Cycloclasticus pugetii PS-1: one gene and its partner. The protein of the gene in region 1 interacts with the protein of each later gene in a pairwise test. Links are inferred from orthologs where the notes say so. Each region holds a gene or a part of one and is shown on either strand. Other genes may lie near its edges.

Region 1 (7,788 bases):
GTTTCATTATTGTTCCTCTTTTCTTTGATGTCTTATTGACGGGGATAATAATGCATAGGGCATGCCATATTTAAAAAAACGTTAATATTCAAATAGTTAAATGATAAAAAGCCGAGCGAGGAAAACTCTAAAATCAAATATTGCCCCATATTAGTGCAGCCAATGAACCAGCTATAACCAGTTTATTATTTACGTTGGGCATAAAAAAACACCCCTCAAGGAGGGGTGTTTTTAAACTGCTTAACTCATTACCCGTTAGGGTAAAACAAGTTAAATAAGCAGAGAAGCTCTGCTTGAACTCAGTCTTATAGAGACTTAGAAACAGTTAATACATATGCAGCATCGTCAGATGCACCACGTGCATCACTTACGTTGTCTGAGTTAGTATCAACATCTGTGTAAGCAACTTCTACATCAACACCCATGTAAGTAGTAGATGCAGCTAATTTCCAATCCCAGTAGTCACTTGAGTCAGCTTGTAAATCATAGTAGCCAACATGAGCAGCAAAAGCGATACCGTTGTACTCGCCAAGATCAAGACCTAGGTCTGTGTAGTTACCTAAACGGTAATCACCAAGGTCATCGCTGCCTAAATCAACACCAAAATACTGAGTCAAAGAAGCAGGACCCATTGAAAGACCTACATAAACTTCCGTGAAATCTGTCTCTGTTCCTGATGTTGGGTATGCGTAATGGATAGCACCAATATCAACACCAACGCCATTGAACTCACCAGCCCAACCAGCATAAACATCAAATTCCATGCTTTCGTCAGAATCAAAATCAACATTTGAACCCCAAACACCAGCATATACGCCATTACCTAAGTCCGCATCAAATCCACCTTGAATCGCTGGTGAACCGTCAGTTTGAGACATACCACGCCAGATATAGTCTGTTGTTAAAGCAACGTTGCCGCTGATTTCGATAGCACTTGCTGCACTTGAAGCAACCAATAAGCCAGCAACTGCAGTTGTTTTTAATAATTTCATTTTCATTCCTTGTTGTTGATAAATTATGATACCGTCCAAGCTTTAAAGTGTTTTTTGCATAAACGGTATTTGTTGTTATTGTAGCACAAATGGCCAAAATCAAGCTTTTTTACTAAAAAAAAAACAACAAAACCGCACTAATTACGGCCTTTTTTGTTTTTCACGCACCTAACCGGTGCATTAACTAAATTTCATATACCCTATATAGCTATGATTAACCCAACTATAATTGAAAGCATTACCCAGTCGCTGATCGACCACTTACCCAACGACCTTGCAAGCATTAAAAGTGAAACCGAAAAAAACTTTAGATCAATTTTGCAACAACAGTTTGCTAAGTTAGACTTAGTTACGCGTGAAGAGTTTGATGTACAAAGTGCTGTGCTTGCGAGAACACGTGAGAAGTTAGATGCGCTTGAACAAACTCTTAATGAATTGACGAAAAACAATAACACCTAAAGCTTCCTCATTAAATCATGCTGTTAAGGAAAGGATTCCACCATGTCACTAGCTACTACTCTAACGCGCAGCTCCACTGGCATTAATGCGCCATTAGTAACCGTTGAAGCGCACCTAGCAAACGGTTTACCCAGCCTAAATATTGTTGGCTTACCTGAGGCGGCTGTTAAAGAAAGTAAAGATCGCGTACGCAGCGCTATTCTCAATTGTCAATTTGAGTTTCCTGCTAAGCGCATCACCATTAACTTAGCACCTGCTGATTTACCCAAAGAAGGCGGGCGATTCGATTTACCCATAGCGCTTTGTATTCTTGCAGCCTCGGGCCAAATACCCAACGACAAACTGCTTGATTATGAGTTTCTTGGCGAATTATCGTTAAGCGGTGAATTAAGAGCCATTAAAGGCGCATTACCCACAGCTATAGCCTGCCAAACAAGCCATCGAACACTCTGCTTACCCACCCATAATCAACACGAAGCAGCGCTCATCTCAAGTGTTGATATTATTGGCGCTCCTCATCTGCTAGCTGTTTGCTCGCACCTTCATGGACAGCAAGAACTACCTCTTTTTAAACCTAAAAATGATGTAACCTCTCCCTCAATAAATAATCTCGACTTTTCAGACGTTCACGGGCAGCAACACACCAAACGCGCACTAGAAATTGCCGCTGCTGGACGCCACAGCCTATTAATGCTTGGTCCCCCAGGAACCGGCAAGTCAATGCTTGCAGCTCGATTACCAAGCATCTTACCGCTACTAAGCGAAGAAGAGGCCATTGAGACCGCCTCAATTTACTCTATTAGTCAGCACAACCTTGATACTCACCAGTGGCGGACGCCTCCTTTTAGATCTCCTCACCATAGCGCTTCATCTGTTGCTTTGGTCGGTGGTGGCAGTTCGCCAAAACCCGGCGAAGTATCGCTCGCGCATCACGGCGTTTTATTTTTAGACGAACTCCCCGAATTTGACCGTAAAGTCTTAGAGGTATTACGCGAACCTATTGAAAATGGAAAAATATCCATCTCCCGCGCTAACCACCAAACAGAATTTCCTGCTCGCTTCCAACTTATCGCCGCGATGAATCCATGCCCTTGCGGTTACCTTGGTGATACTTCTCAACGATGCCAATGTAACCCTGTTCAAATCAGCCGTTATCGAAACAAAATATCCGGCCCCTTGCTCGACAGAATTGATATGCATATTGAGGTACCCCGTATTTCCAGTGAAATGCTACGTAAAGGCACTAACGGAGGTGAGCAAAGTAGTGCACAAATTGCTTTACGGGTGCATCACTCGCAAATAAAAGCACTAAAACGACAAGGTCAACTCAACGAATTATTATCCACTGCACAAATCAAACAACATTGCCAAATAAGCGATGAAGATCATCAGCTACTAGAGCAAGCAATTGAAAAACTGGGTTTATCGCACCGTGCCTATCATCGCATTTTACGTGTCTCGCGAACCATCGCCGATATGGACCATCAAACTAATATTCAACGCCACCACTTAACTGAAGCCTTAAGCTATCGCCGCATGGATAAACGCGTCACATAAAGCGCTGAAAATATCATAAAGAACGAGTAAAATTTGCTCCCAAACTCATCTTTTAAGTCGCCGTGCCCAAACTAAACCCAGAACAACACAAAGCTGTTATCACAACGGACACCCCCTTACTTGTTATTGCAGGTGCTGGCAGCGGAAAAACCCGCGTCATTACCGAAAAAATATCACACCTTATTAGTAACGGTGTTGAAGCCAAACATATTACCGCCGTTACCTTTACCAATAAGGCTGCAAGAGAAATGCGTTCACGTGTTGACAAACTCTGTTCGTCAAAAAAAACAAAAGGCATTCGCATATCAACATTTCACTCCCTAGGTCTTGATATTATTCGCAAGGAGTATCAAACACTTGGCTTTAAAAAGAACATTAGCATTTTAGATGAACAGGATAAATTTAAGGTCCTACAAGATATTTTAGATAATAGCCAACATCAGTTAGATAAAGCTCAAATATCCCCCCTTTCGTGGCAAATATCCGACTGGAAAAACCAAGCGGTCTTGCCCGCACAAGCCATGTCTTTAGCTGAAGACGCTCAACAGCAGTTTGCTGCTGCATTATATGAACAATATCAGCAATATAACCGCGTATGCAATGCGGTCGATTTTGATGATTTAATCTTAACGCCGTTAGTCCTTTTTAACGAACACCCGTCAGTATTAGAAAAGTGGCAAAACAGTACTCGTTACCTTTTACTCGATGAGTATCAAGATACAAACACCACGCAATATGAGTTTTTTAAGCATTTAGTTGGCGCCATAGGACAATTCACCGTCGTTGGTGACGACGATCAATCCATTTACGCGTGGCGAGGGGCTAACCCAGAAAACCTCTTCACACTAAAAAAGGATTTCCCTAGATTAGAGATCATTAAACTCGAACAAAACTATCGCTCTAATCAACGTATTTTAAAAGCAGCTAACCAACTCATTAGCAACAACCCGCATTTATATGAAAAGAACCTTTGGAGCGACATCAAAAGTGATGAGAAAATTAACGTCATCAGATGTAAAGATGAGTTTTCGGAGTCACAACAAATCGCGGCCGAAATTTCTCGTATAAAATTTAAACACCGGGCCAGCAATGCTGACTTTGCTATCCTCTACCGAAGCAACCACCAAGCAAGACTGTTAGAAAAAAGCCTACGGGAACTATCGTTACCGTATGCCATCAGCGGCGGCACTTCATTTTTTTCCCATGCTGAGATAAAAGACACCCTGTGTTATATCAAACTGCTTATTAACCCAGATGACAACAGTGCTTTTCTCCGAGTTATTAATACACCCCGCCGTGAAATTGGCACCAGCACTGTCGAAAAACTCGCCCTTTATGCCAATAGTCGCCACATTAGTTTATTTGATGCTTGTTTTGAAATAGGGCTTGAACAACAGTTAAATGAACGAACCTATTACAAACTGCGCTCTTTCTGCGACTGGATTGTTAGCTTATCTGATAGAACACAACAAGAAGACCCGATTGCCATCCTTCATGAGATGCTTCAACACATTGAGTATTACGATTGGATTAAAACTCACGCCAATAGCGACAAACAGGCAGAAAGAAAAATAAACAATGTATTAGAGCTAATAAAATGGATTGAAAACAGCGCTAAAAAATCACAAGAAGAGCGCAGCTTGGGCGATATTGTGTCACGCATGATGTTGCTCGACAGCTTAGAGCGCAACGAGGAAGAAGAAAAAACTGACCAAATAAAACTCATGACCTTACACGCCGCAAAAGGACTTGAGTTCCCTTACGTCTATTTAATTGGCATGGAAGAAGGCATCCTGCCTCATCAAAACAGCATTGATACTGATCAAATTGAAGAAGAACGACGACTGGCTTACGTTGGCATTACAAGAGCCCAACAACAGCTCACCTTTAGTTATTGCGCGCAACGAAAGAAATACGGTGATGTTTCATCAACAGAACCCAGCCGTTTCTTAACCGAACTGCCCGTCGACGATTTAGATTGGGCCGCCGTCCAAAAGAAAAACCCAGAAGAACAAAAGAAAAAAGGCCAGGAAAGCCTGGCCCTTATGAAAAGTTTATTAAATTAAATTACTGACTTCTCTCAACCATATAATCAATAGCGGCGGTCACATCTGCATCAGATAATTGAGCAGAACCACCTCGTGCAGGCATGCCTTTAAAACCTTTGGTCGCGTGCTCAAAGAGCACTGATTCACCTTGTGCAATACGAGGTGCCCAAGCTGCCACATCACCTGTTTTAGGTGCGCCCGCAACTCCTGTTGAATGGCAAGCCATACACGCCGTATTATAAACTTGCTCTGCGGACATAGGTTCCGTTGCAACCACCACTGGCGGCTCAACAATTGGACTAGCTTTTTTAGCCTCGGCTAACGTCGTTGCTAACTCACCTAAAGGTTTAATTCTATCTAAAACCTTTTTTTCTGCTGCTGCAGACATCGGTTTCTCGTCAACCAGGCCAATCGCTACAAAAGAAATTACAATAGCAATAATAACTAACACACCTATCGTGACACCTAGGTCACTTAAAATTTTCTTATCTTCACTCACGTACTAACTCCAATTTAGTGATATTTTTTCAGGATTATAAACCCTAAGCCTATAAACCCGAAGTAAAAACAGTTCAATATTTCATCAACATATCACGTTATAATACCGCAACAATATACAAAGCGCTCGTAGCTCAGCTGGATAGAGTGTCGCCCTCCGAAGGCGAAGGTCGTGGGTTCGACTCCCGCCGAGCGCGCCAATTTAGCAAACAATATATCCTTAGATAAAAAAGAAAATAGTCACCCCCCCTATTTAAGACTGCGTATCCATGTAAAAACTATCTCCCAAGTATGATGCAATGAACAATTGGTACGCTTATCTAACCAACAAAAATTAGACGCAAATATCTCAATTGACTAATATCAAGCTGGCTAACCGGTTGATACCCTTTATTTAGAACAGGCAAAAAAATAGGCAGGTCACATTGAGGTTCCCCTAAAATAACGGAGGGATTAATTAAAGGGCATTAGCCCGTTCATATTCATCTGGACTAACATAGCCTAGATACGAATGCCTTCGTTGTCGATTGTAAAATACTTCGATATATTCAAATAAGCTTTGTTTAGCTTGTTCTCTAGTCCGGTAATCTTCGTCGTCGACCAATTCAGTTTTAAGTGTACCAAAAAAGCTCTCCGCGACAGCATTATCATAACATTCACCTTTTCGGCTCATGCTCGCTAGCATGTTGTTTTTCCTCAGTAACCGCTGGTAATCACCTGATGCATAGGTGCTTCCTTGATCAGAATGTACGACAACAGATTGTTCACTACAGTCGCGACGAACTGCAGCCATTTGCAAGGCATCAACAACTAACTTTGTGTTGTTACGATCACTCATGCCCCAGCCAATAACTTGACGTGAATATAAGTCGAGTATCATTGCGAGGTATAACCAGCCCTGACGTGTTCGGATAAACGTTGTATCCGACACCCACTTTTGATTTGGTTTCACGGTAAAAAAGTTTCTTTTCAATCGATCAGATGCAGGCGATAACGTATTCTTAGAATTTGTCGTGACAATATATCGTTTTGTCATTTTAGATTGTATGCCTGCTGACTTCATCAGCCTTGCAACGCGGTTAACGCTAACGTGTTCACCTGCCGCTAAGAGATCTTGATGAACCCGAGGTGAGCCATAGGTTTGTCGGCTTGATTGGTGGAAGCAACGTATCTTGGTTAAAAGTCGCTGGTTTGTGCGCTGAGTCTTGCTGACGGGCCTATCTAACCAATCATAATAACCACTAGTCGATACGTTGAGAGTCGAACATAAACGGTTTAACGGATGTTTATGTTGCTGAGACTGAATGAATGCGTACCTCACTTGAGTTCCCTGGCAAAGTACGCTGCGGCCTTTTTTAAAATCTCAACTTCCTCCTTCAGTCGCTCGTTCTCCTGTCGAAGGGTGACTAACTCGCTTTGATTTTCTTTTCGAGGACGCCCAAGATTATTAGAAAAGGCTTTGTCACCTTTATCCTCTAACTGGGCTTTCCATTTATACAGCTGATTACGTCTAACACCTAACTGAGCGGCTAGCTCTGAAGAAGGGATATCTGATGCATTCATGAGTCGAACAGCTTCGACTTTGAACTCTTTCGTGTATGTTTTGTATGGCTTTCTTTTACTATTCATTTGGATACTCCTAAGCAACATTGTCGCTTATTAAATGTATCCGTTAAACTAGGGGAGCCTCAATCTGACCCCTTGATTTCTTTTCTTAGTGAAAAAGAAAATATTCATTCCCCGTTTAAGGCTGCATATCTACGTAAAAACGAAACTATCACCCAAGTATGACGCAATGAACAATTGATAGACTTACCTAGCCAACAAAAAATTAAGCAAAAATATCTCAATTGACTAATATCAAGCTGGCTGACCCCATGATTTTTTCTATGCCCGCTTTAGTCGCCGTTAGGCATAACCCTCTTATGAGGGGTTTTTACGAGCGGCTACAAGCCAAGGGAAAACCTAAAAAAGTAGCTATAGTAGCCGTGATGCGAAAATTACTGGTACTCGCTTATGGGGTGCTAAAGTCAGGTAAACCGTTTGATATTAATTATCAACAACAGGCCATTTAAGCTTGTTTTTTAAGACAGTATCTGACCCCTTGATTTTTAGCAAACATAAAAAGCCCCGACACAATATGCCGAGGCTGAATTATTTAACTGTCAGTTAAAATCATTTGAGTCTGACCTCATTGATTAAACTAGTCATTAACTATCAATATTGATGTGTCC
Region 2 (7,646 bases), 1.4 Mb from region 1 along the record:
ATCGATATGGCCATTCGCTCTTACGAATTGCCAAACAGTTGGTCGCAGGCCGTATTGGATGAGGCCCAGCGTTTCGATACCAGTGTTGTTGAGGCCGACTTGGCCGACCGTAAAGATATTCGTAAATTACCTTTTGTAACCATTGATGGTGCAGATGCTCGCGACTTTGATGACGCGGTGTTTTGTAAAAAAATGGCGAAAGGTTGGAAGCTATGCGTGGCGATTGCCGATGTGTCTCATTATGTAAAGCCACAAAGTGCAATTGATACAGAGGCGTATGAGCGTGGAACATCCGTATATTTTCCCGAAAAAGTTATCCCAATGCTGCCCGAAGTATTATCAAATGGTTTGTGTAGTCTAAACCCACAAGTAGATCGTTTATGTGTGGTTTGTGAAATGCGAATCGATGAACAAGGAACGGTTACATCAACCAAGTTTTATAATGCCGTAATGTATTCACATGCACGGTTAACCTATGATGAAGTCGGGTTGATTTTTGACGAGGCAGCACCTGAATTATTGCTTAAGCATAAAAAATTACTGCCTCATTTAAAAGAATTAAGGGCGCTCTATGAAGTAATGAAAGGTGCTGCAGATGAACGTGGTGCGCTTGAGTTCGATACATTTGAAACACGCTTTGTTTTTGATAAAGGTCGAAAAATCAAGGCAATTGAGCCGGTTGTTAGGCATGATGCCCATCGGCTTATAGAAGTGTTTATGATTGCAGCGAATGCATCAACAGCTAACTTTTTAGCGAAACACGAAATGCCTAATTTGTTGCGTATTCATGAAGGCCCCAGTGTTGATCGTTTGTTGAAATTGAGGGGGTTCTTGTCAGAGTTGGGTTTGAGTCTAGATGGCGGAGAAGAACCAAAACCGCAACACTATAAACAGTTAATTGCGAGCATACAAAACAGGCCAGATGCCCATTTGATTGAAATGGTGATGCTGCGCTCAATGTCTCAAGCGATGTATGGCCCAGAACAACAAGGGCATTTCGGCTTGGCGTTAGAACTGTATGCGCACTTCACGTCGCCTATTCGCCGTTATCCTGACTTATTAACGCATCGTGCCATTAAGCACGTTATCGCAAAACAAAAGGCAGGGAGCTTTACCTATTCAAAGAGCGATATGACGCTATTTGGTGAGCATTGTTCTTTTTGTAGTAGGCGAGCAGACGAGGCAACCCGTGATGTGGAGAGTTGGCTGAAATGTGAATTTATGATGGACAAGATTGGCCAAGAATTTAGTGGTGTTGTCTCTTCAGTGACCTCCTTTGGTTTGTTTGTAGAACTAGATAAGATTTTTATCGATGGTTTGGTTCACGTTACTGGGTTAGGTGATGATTATTACCACTTTGATGCCAGCAAGCATCGTTTGTTAGGCGAGCGTACCAATAAATCATTTCGTTTGGGCGATCGACTAAAAGTAAAGGTGGTTAAAGTAAGCTTAGATGATAAAAAAATTGATTTGGCATTGGCGGGTGCAGAGCAAAAGAAAAAAATTGTGGCTAAACGTCGTAGGAAGAAGAAACGCTAATGGCTGAAGTGCAAAAAATTCATGGAATTCATGCTGTTCAAGCGCTTATTAAAGCGAGGCCTGATCATATCGTTAATGCATGGATGGATCGACAGCGCAAAGATGCAAAGCTGCAAGCAATAAAACAAAGTCTGGATGAGGTTGGTATTCGCGTTGACTATGTTGATAAGAAAACATTAGAGAAATTGTCCAGCAATGCAAACCATCAAGGTGTTTTGTTAACCGCTAAATTGCCACAAGAACGAACAGAAGAGCAACTTAAGAAGGCGCTTAAAGAACAACAAGACCAAGCATTTTATTTAGTGTTAGACCAAGTGACCGACCCGCATAATTTAGGGGCTTGTTTAAGAACAGCGTTGGCCGCAGGGGTGCAAGGGGTTATTGTGCCAAAAGATAATGCCTGTCGCTTAAATGCGACTGTTTGTAAAGTAGCCAGTGGCGCCGCTGAACTGCTTCCGGTCTATCGTGTGACCAACTTAGTGAGAACCTTGAAATACCTTAAGACTGAAGGGGTTTGGGTTAGCGGGGCTGCTGGAGAAGCAACAAAAGATGTTTTTGAGGCTGAATTGACCGGGTCTGTAGCGATTGTGATGGGAGCAGAAGGTAAAGGTCTGAGGTCTTTAACGCAACAGCAATGCGACCAATTAATTAAAATACCAATGTCCGAAAAAGTGGAAAGTCTAAATGTTTCTGTTGCTACGGGTATTATTTTGTATGAAGTGCTTAGACAAAATCAACGATCATTGAATTCATAAAAAATCAGTCAGGCATCAACCCTTATAAGTGTTCATCAGAATAAGCAAAAGAGTCTGTTGAATAACACAAGTCTGTTTGGTTGGTTTTTGGGTCGTTGATGAGCCGACAAAGCTTGCTTAAGGCGTTTAAGCAGTAAAGGGCTTGTTTAAAAACTGAGCCGTTTCTATGGTTAACAGTTTAACTATTAGAGCTAACTTGATTTGCAGTACTGATACCTGTAAAATCGCGCGTTCGAAATTGTAGCTTGTATGATCAGACTACAATCCTTGCCTTACCTGAGTGTGTCAGGAAGGCTGATAATCCTAAAGGAAATAAAATGAGACATTACGAAGTTGTATTTTTGGTTCACCCGGATCAAAGTGCGCAAGTTCCTGCAATGGTTGAGCGTTATAGCGCATCAATAACAGAGCGTGGCGGAAACATTCATCGAGTAGAAGATTGGGGCAGAAGACAGCTTGCATACCCCATTAACAAAATTCATAAAGCACATTACACATTGATGAACATCGAGTGTGATCAAGCGGCTCTAGAAGAATTAGAAAAAGCCTTCAAGTTTAATGATGCTGTGATTAGAAATATGATCATGCGTCGTGATGAAGCAACGACAGGTACTACACCACTTGCCAAGTCAAACGAAAAAGAAGCGGCTAAACCCTATGTAAAGCCAGTTGAAAAGAAAGCTGAATCATCAGCCGAAACAACAGAAACGTCTGAGCCTGATGCTGATAAAGCAACAGACGCATAGACACTGTACAACGTATAATTTAAGGAATAGACATGGCATTTGATAAAGGTTTTAGACGCCCACGTTACTGCAAATTCACTGCAGAAAATGTAAAAGAAATTGATTACAAAGATTTAGATACATTAAAAGAATATATGACCGAAACTGGGAAAATTATTCCTGCACGTGTGACGGGTGTTAAAGCAAAGTACCAACGTCAGTTAACGGCTGCAATTAAGCGAGCTCGTTTCTTATCGTTGATTCCATATTGCGACGCGCACGAACGGTAGATTTATGTCGCGAGTAATCGCGGGCTAAGCCTTGTATGATGAAAGCAGTAGCAACATTTATTATGCAAGGTGGTCGGCAGGCCACCATTGTTTCAGCAACGATGGCAATTTTGTCATTGTTAATGCCGCCATTATTAATCATTAGCGTTGCCTGTGTTTGCTTGGTAACATTAAGAAATGGGTCTGCTGATGGGCTTAGGGTTGTAATTGGCTCAACGGTCGCGACTGCGTTAATAGGCTATATAGTATTAGGAACATCGTTAGTTTCTTTTACATATTTGTTTATTATGTGGTTACCTGCTTTTTTGATATCGCTGGTATTACGAGAGACAGGGGAGCTAAACAAAGCACTTGAGTTTTTAGTCATACTTGGGATGTTAGCGGTAACGGGGCTTTATTTAACAATAGATAACCCTGCACAGCTATGGGCAACAGGCATTCAAGAGGTTGTTAAAGCCCTTGCAGAACAACAAGAGTTGCCGGTAACCGAGGCAGAACTTGAAGAAGGTTTGCTGTTCTGGTCTCAGTACATTACTGGTGTTGTAGTGGCCGGTACGCTTATTAGTTTACTGATGAGTTTGCTGTTAGGCAGATGGTGGCAAGGCTTGTTATTTAATGAAGGTGGTTTCGACAAAGAGTTTAGCCACCTTCGTTTATTACCACGTGATGGGTTAGTATTTGCAATACTGGTTGTGTTAGGCGTGTTATTAGACGGACAGTTTGCCGAATATATATTGAACTTGGATATACAAGTTCTTTTATTGTTTTTTATAGTTGGTGTGTCAGTGGTACATGTAGTAATCAAGGGTAGAGGTGGTAGCCGTTATTTGCTCTTTGTTTTTTACATGGCGATATTTTTTGTGCCACATTTGATCTTGCCTTTGGTGTTGATTGGCTTATCAGATGTTTGGATGGATTGGCGTCAGCGGTTTGTTTGAATCGCACGCTGAGTTAAATTTTAAAATAAATAGGATTTAGTAAAGATGAACATTATTCTTCTTGAAAAGGTAGCAAATTTAGGTAACTTGGGTGACAAAGTAACAGTAAGGCCCGGTTTTGGACGTAATTTTTTAATCCCCGGTGGTAAAGCAGTTCTTGCGACGCCAGCCAGAATTAAAGAATTTGAAGCACGTAGAGCAGACCTTGAAAAAGCAGAAGCTGAGCGTCTAACAAAAGCTCAAGCAAGAGCAGAAGCCATTGAAGTGTTAAACTTAACTATTACTCACCAGGCGGGTGAAGAAGGTAAGTTATTTGGATCGGTCGGCTTACCGGATATTATTAAAGCATGTGCGGATGCAGGTGTAGAAGTTGATAAGCAAGAAATTAAATTACCTGAAGGTTCCATTAGACAGACAGGTGAATTTGAAGTGGCTATCCACTTACATACTGATGTTGTTGCATCACTAAAATTGGCGGTTGTAGCTGAAGCTTAGGACACCACATTTAAAAAAAGCCGGTGTCATTTGGCACCGGCTTTTTTTTGCAAAGAAGATTTCACCTTCCTGTACAATCGTAAAAACTTTCAATTTATCTTCAAAAACTGCTCATGTCTGAAGAACCATTATTTGACTATGAAATGCCCGATGAGACAGAGTTTCTTCGTGTTCCACCTCACTCATTACAAGCCGAACAATCAGTTTTAGGCGGTTTAATGTTAGATAATCAGTGCTGGGATACAGTGGCTGATAAGGTTTCACCAGAGGACTTTTACCGTAAAGAACACCGGCTAATTTTTGAATCGATTGCAGACTTAGCAAAAAAAGACGAGCCTTTCGATGTTGTTACTATTTCCGAAGTGCTCGGGCAAGCTGGGGAATTAGAAAGTGTCGGTGGTTTAGCGTATTTAGGGGCGCTTGCAAAAGATACGCCTAGTGCAGCAAACATTGTTAGCTATGCAGCTATTGTTCGGCAACGATCTGTTCGCCGTCAGCTTATTCATATTGGTAATGAAATATCAGATTCTGGGTTTGATACTGAAGGCCGAGACATAAATGAATTGTTGGACGAAGCTGAAAGTAAAGTTTTTAAAATTGCCGAACAGGGTGCAAAAGGGCAAAAGGGTTTTGAATCGATTAAAAACTTATTGGGCGTAGCCGTTGATAAGATTACCGAATTACATGAAAACCAAAATGCTATTACCGGTGCGAGTACCGGGTTTTCTGATTTAGATGAAATGACATCCGGTCTTCAACCGGCTGATTTAATTATTGTCGCTGGCCGACCTTCAATGGGCAAAACCAGTTTTGCAATGAACTTGGCAGAAAACATAGGCATTCAAAGTGGCTTGCCTATCGCCGTATTTAGTATGGAGATGCCGGGTGATTCATTAGCGATGAGAATGATGTCTTCTTTAGGCCGTATTGATCAGCATAAAGTTAGAACCGGACAGCTTGATGATGATGAGTGGCCACGAATGCAATCTTCAATTAATCTGTTGGCAGAAGCTAAAATATTCATAGATGACACAGGAGCACTGAGCCCCATTGAGGTTCGTGCCCGAGCAAGGCGACTGATGAAAGAACATGGTCAGCTAGGTTTGATTGTTCTCGATTACTTACAATTGATGCAATCACCATCGAAAAGTGAAAGCCGTGTAGCAGAGATTTCAGATATTTCGCGTTCATTGAAAGCCTTAGCCAAAGAGTTAAATGTACCAGTTATTGCTTTATCTCAGTTGAATCGTAATTTGGAGCAACGGCCGAATAAACGACCAGTGATGTCTGACTTGAGGGAGTCGGGAAGTATTGAGCAGGATGCCGATGTTATTATTTTTATTTATAGGGATGAAGTGTATAACGAAGACTCTGACGCAAAAGGTGTGGCAGAAATTATTATTGGTAAACAGCGTAATGGGCCGATTGGCACCTGTCGGTTGACGTTTTTAGGGCAATATACGCGGTTTGAGAACTATGCCAATGACAGTTACATTGATGATGAATATTGATCTGATGGTTAATTAGTGGCCCATCAACGCATTATGACGTTAGAATAATTATGTCTTTTCACCCCGAAGCGGTTATTGATTTATCGGCATTAACACATAATGCTGATGTTGCTCGTCGAGCAGCTCCTAACTCAAAACTTATGGCGGTAATAAAAGCAGATGCTTATGGGCATGGCATGTTAGCGGTTGCTCAGGCGTTATCATCGGTTGATGGTTTTGCTGTAGCACGGCTAGAAGAAGCAATAACACTTAGACAAGCAGGCATCGATAAAATAATTCTTGTGTTAACTGGGTTTTCTTCTCAAGCAGACCTTGAGCAGTTTTGTGCCTATGACCTAGACGCAGTTATTCATAGTGAGTACCAAGTAGAGCTACTCCATTCAGCTGATGTTTCAACACCGATATCTGCTTGGTTAAAAATAAATACGGGGATGAACCGTCTAGGAGTTGATGCGTCCGCAGTGCCGAGGCTTTACGACGCTTTGCAACTATCTGGAAAGCTACGTTTGCCGGTTAAGTTAATGACTCACTTGGCCTGTGCGGACGATATGAATTCATCGTCTACCACCTCTCAAATTAGTGTGTTTGATGAGGCTACGCTCGGTTTGAATGGTGAACAAAGTATTGCTAATTCAGCTGGATTGTTAGGTTGGAAGCATGCACAAAGACACTGGGTGCGTCCTGGCATAATGCTATATGGTGCCAACCCGTTTTGTGACTCAACAGCAAGTGATGATAATTTGCTTCCTGTGATGACACTAAAAAGCAGGGTTCTATCAATAAGAACGGTTAGAAAATCGGGCTGCGTCGGTTATGGTTCAACTTGGCAAGCTAATAGAACCAGCCTAATAGCAATTGTTGCGATTGGTTACGGCGATGGTTACCCGCGCCATGCCGTGACAGGAACACCCGTTTTGGTAGCGGGCCAAGTAGCCCCATTAGTAGGCTGTGTTTCAATGGACTCGATTACGGTGGATATCAGTCAATGCAATAATGTTCGCGTGGGTGATGAAGTTGTTTTATGGGGACGTGGTTTGCCCATTGAGGAAGTGGCTGAAAAAAGTGGTACGATTTCCTATGAGTTATTGTGTGGGATTACTCATCGTGTCAGTCGATCTATACGGGAAACATTAAATGTCGAGTAAACCTAAAACTGTTTATAGCTGTCAAGAATGTGGGGCGAGTGCAACTAAATGGGCTGGACAATGCCAAGACTGTGGTGGCTGGAATACTCTGCAAGAATCAACGCTGAGCGGTTCCTCTAAAGTAAACCGTTTTAGTGGTTATGCTGACCAAGCCAGCTCGGCGGAAGTGCAAATCTTATCTTCTGTAACAGCGCAGCGTTTAGAGCGTACTCAAAGTGGCATGGATGAGTTGGATCGAGTACTCGGTG

What was found.
Region 2: the proteins of CYCPU_RS0110425 (region 1) and dnaB interact in binary tests that used the Escherichia coli proteins (3 or more experiments, as listed by UniProt). The link is inferred for Cycloclasticus pugetii PS-1 from one-to-one orthologs.

What each region holds. Positions count from the first base shown.
Region 1 is NZ_ARVU01000001.1:2,127,631-2,135,418, forward strand. The notes cover bases 2,628-5,572. They hold CYCPU_RS0110425 (UvrD-helicase domain-containing protein), read left to right. Parts: upstream 2,628-3,070; coding sequence 3,071-5,074; downstream 5,075-5,572. Other genes in these bases: CYCPU_RS0110420 (YifB family Mg chelatase-like AAA ATPase), read left to right, coding at 2,628-3,008; CYCPU_RS0110430 (c-type cytochrome), read right to left, coding at 5,076-5,555. In the rest of the region: glnK (P-II family nitrogen regulator), read right to left, coding at 1-7; CYCPU_RS0110410 (TorF family putative porin), read right to left, coding at 306-992; CYCPU_RS0110415 (accessory factor UbiK family protein), read left to right, coding at 1,203-1,451; more of CYCPU_RS0110420, read left to right, coding at 1,494-2,627; CYCPU_RS0110440 (IS3 family transposase), read right to left, coding at 6,012-6,875; CYCPU_RS0110445 (transposase), read right to left, coding at 6,872-7,183; CYCPU_RS12165 (retention module-containing protein), read right to left, coding at 7,765-7,788. UniProt on the Escherichia coli protein: Rep helicase is a single-stranded (ss)DNA-dependent ATPase involved in DNA replication; it can initiate unwinding at a nick in the DNA. It binds to ssDNA and acts in a progressive fashion along the DNA in the 3' to 5' direction.
Region 2 is NZ_ARVU01000001.1:726,521-734,166, forward strand. What follows is about bases 4,252-7,054. They hold dnaB (replicative DNA helicase), read left to right. Parts: upstream 4,252-4,855; coding sequence 4,856-6,253; downstream 6,254-7,054. Other genes in these bases: rplI (50S ribosomal protein L9), read left to right, coding at 4,293-4,742; alr (alanine racemase), read left to right, coding at 6,304-7,054. In the rest of the region: rnr (ribonuclease R), read left to right, coding at 1-1,539; 23S rRNA (guanosine(2251)-2'-O)-methyltransferase RlmB, read left to right, coding at 1,539-2,294; rpsF (30S ribosomal protein S6), read left to right, coding at 2,612-3,040; rpsR (30S ribosomal protein S18), read left to right, coding at 3,073-3,309; CYCPU_RS0103565 (DUF2232 domain-containing protein), read left to right, coding at 3,345-4,247; more of alr, read left to right, coding at 7,055-7,398; DNA repair protein RadA, read left to right, coding at 7,388-7,646. UniProt on the Escherichia coli protein: The main replicative DNA helicase, it participates in initiation and elongation during chromosome replication. Travels ahead of the DNA replisome, separating dsDNA into templates for DNA synthesis.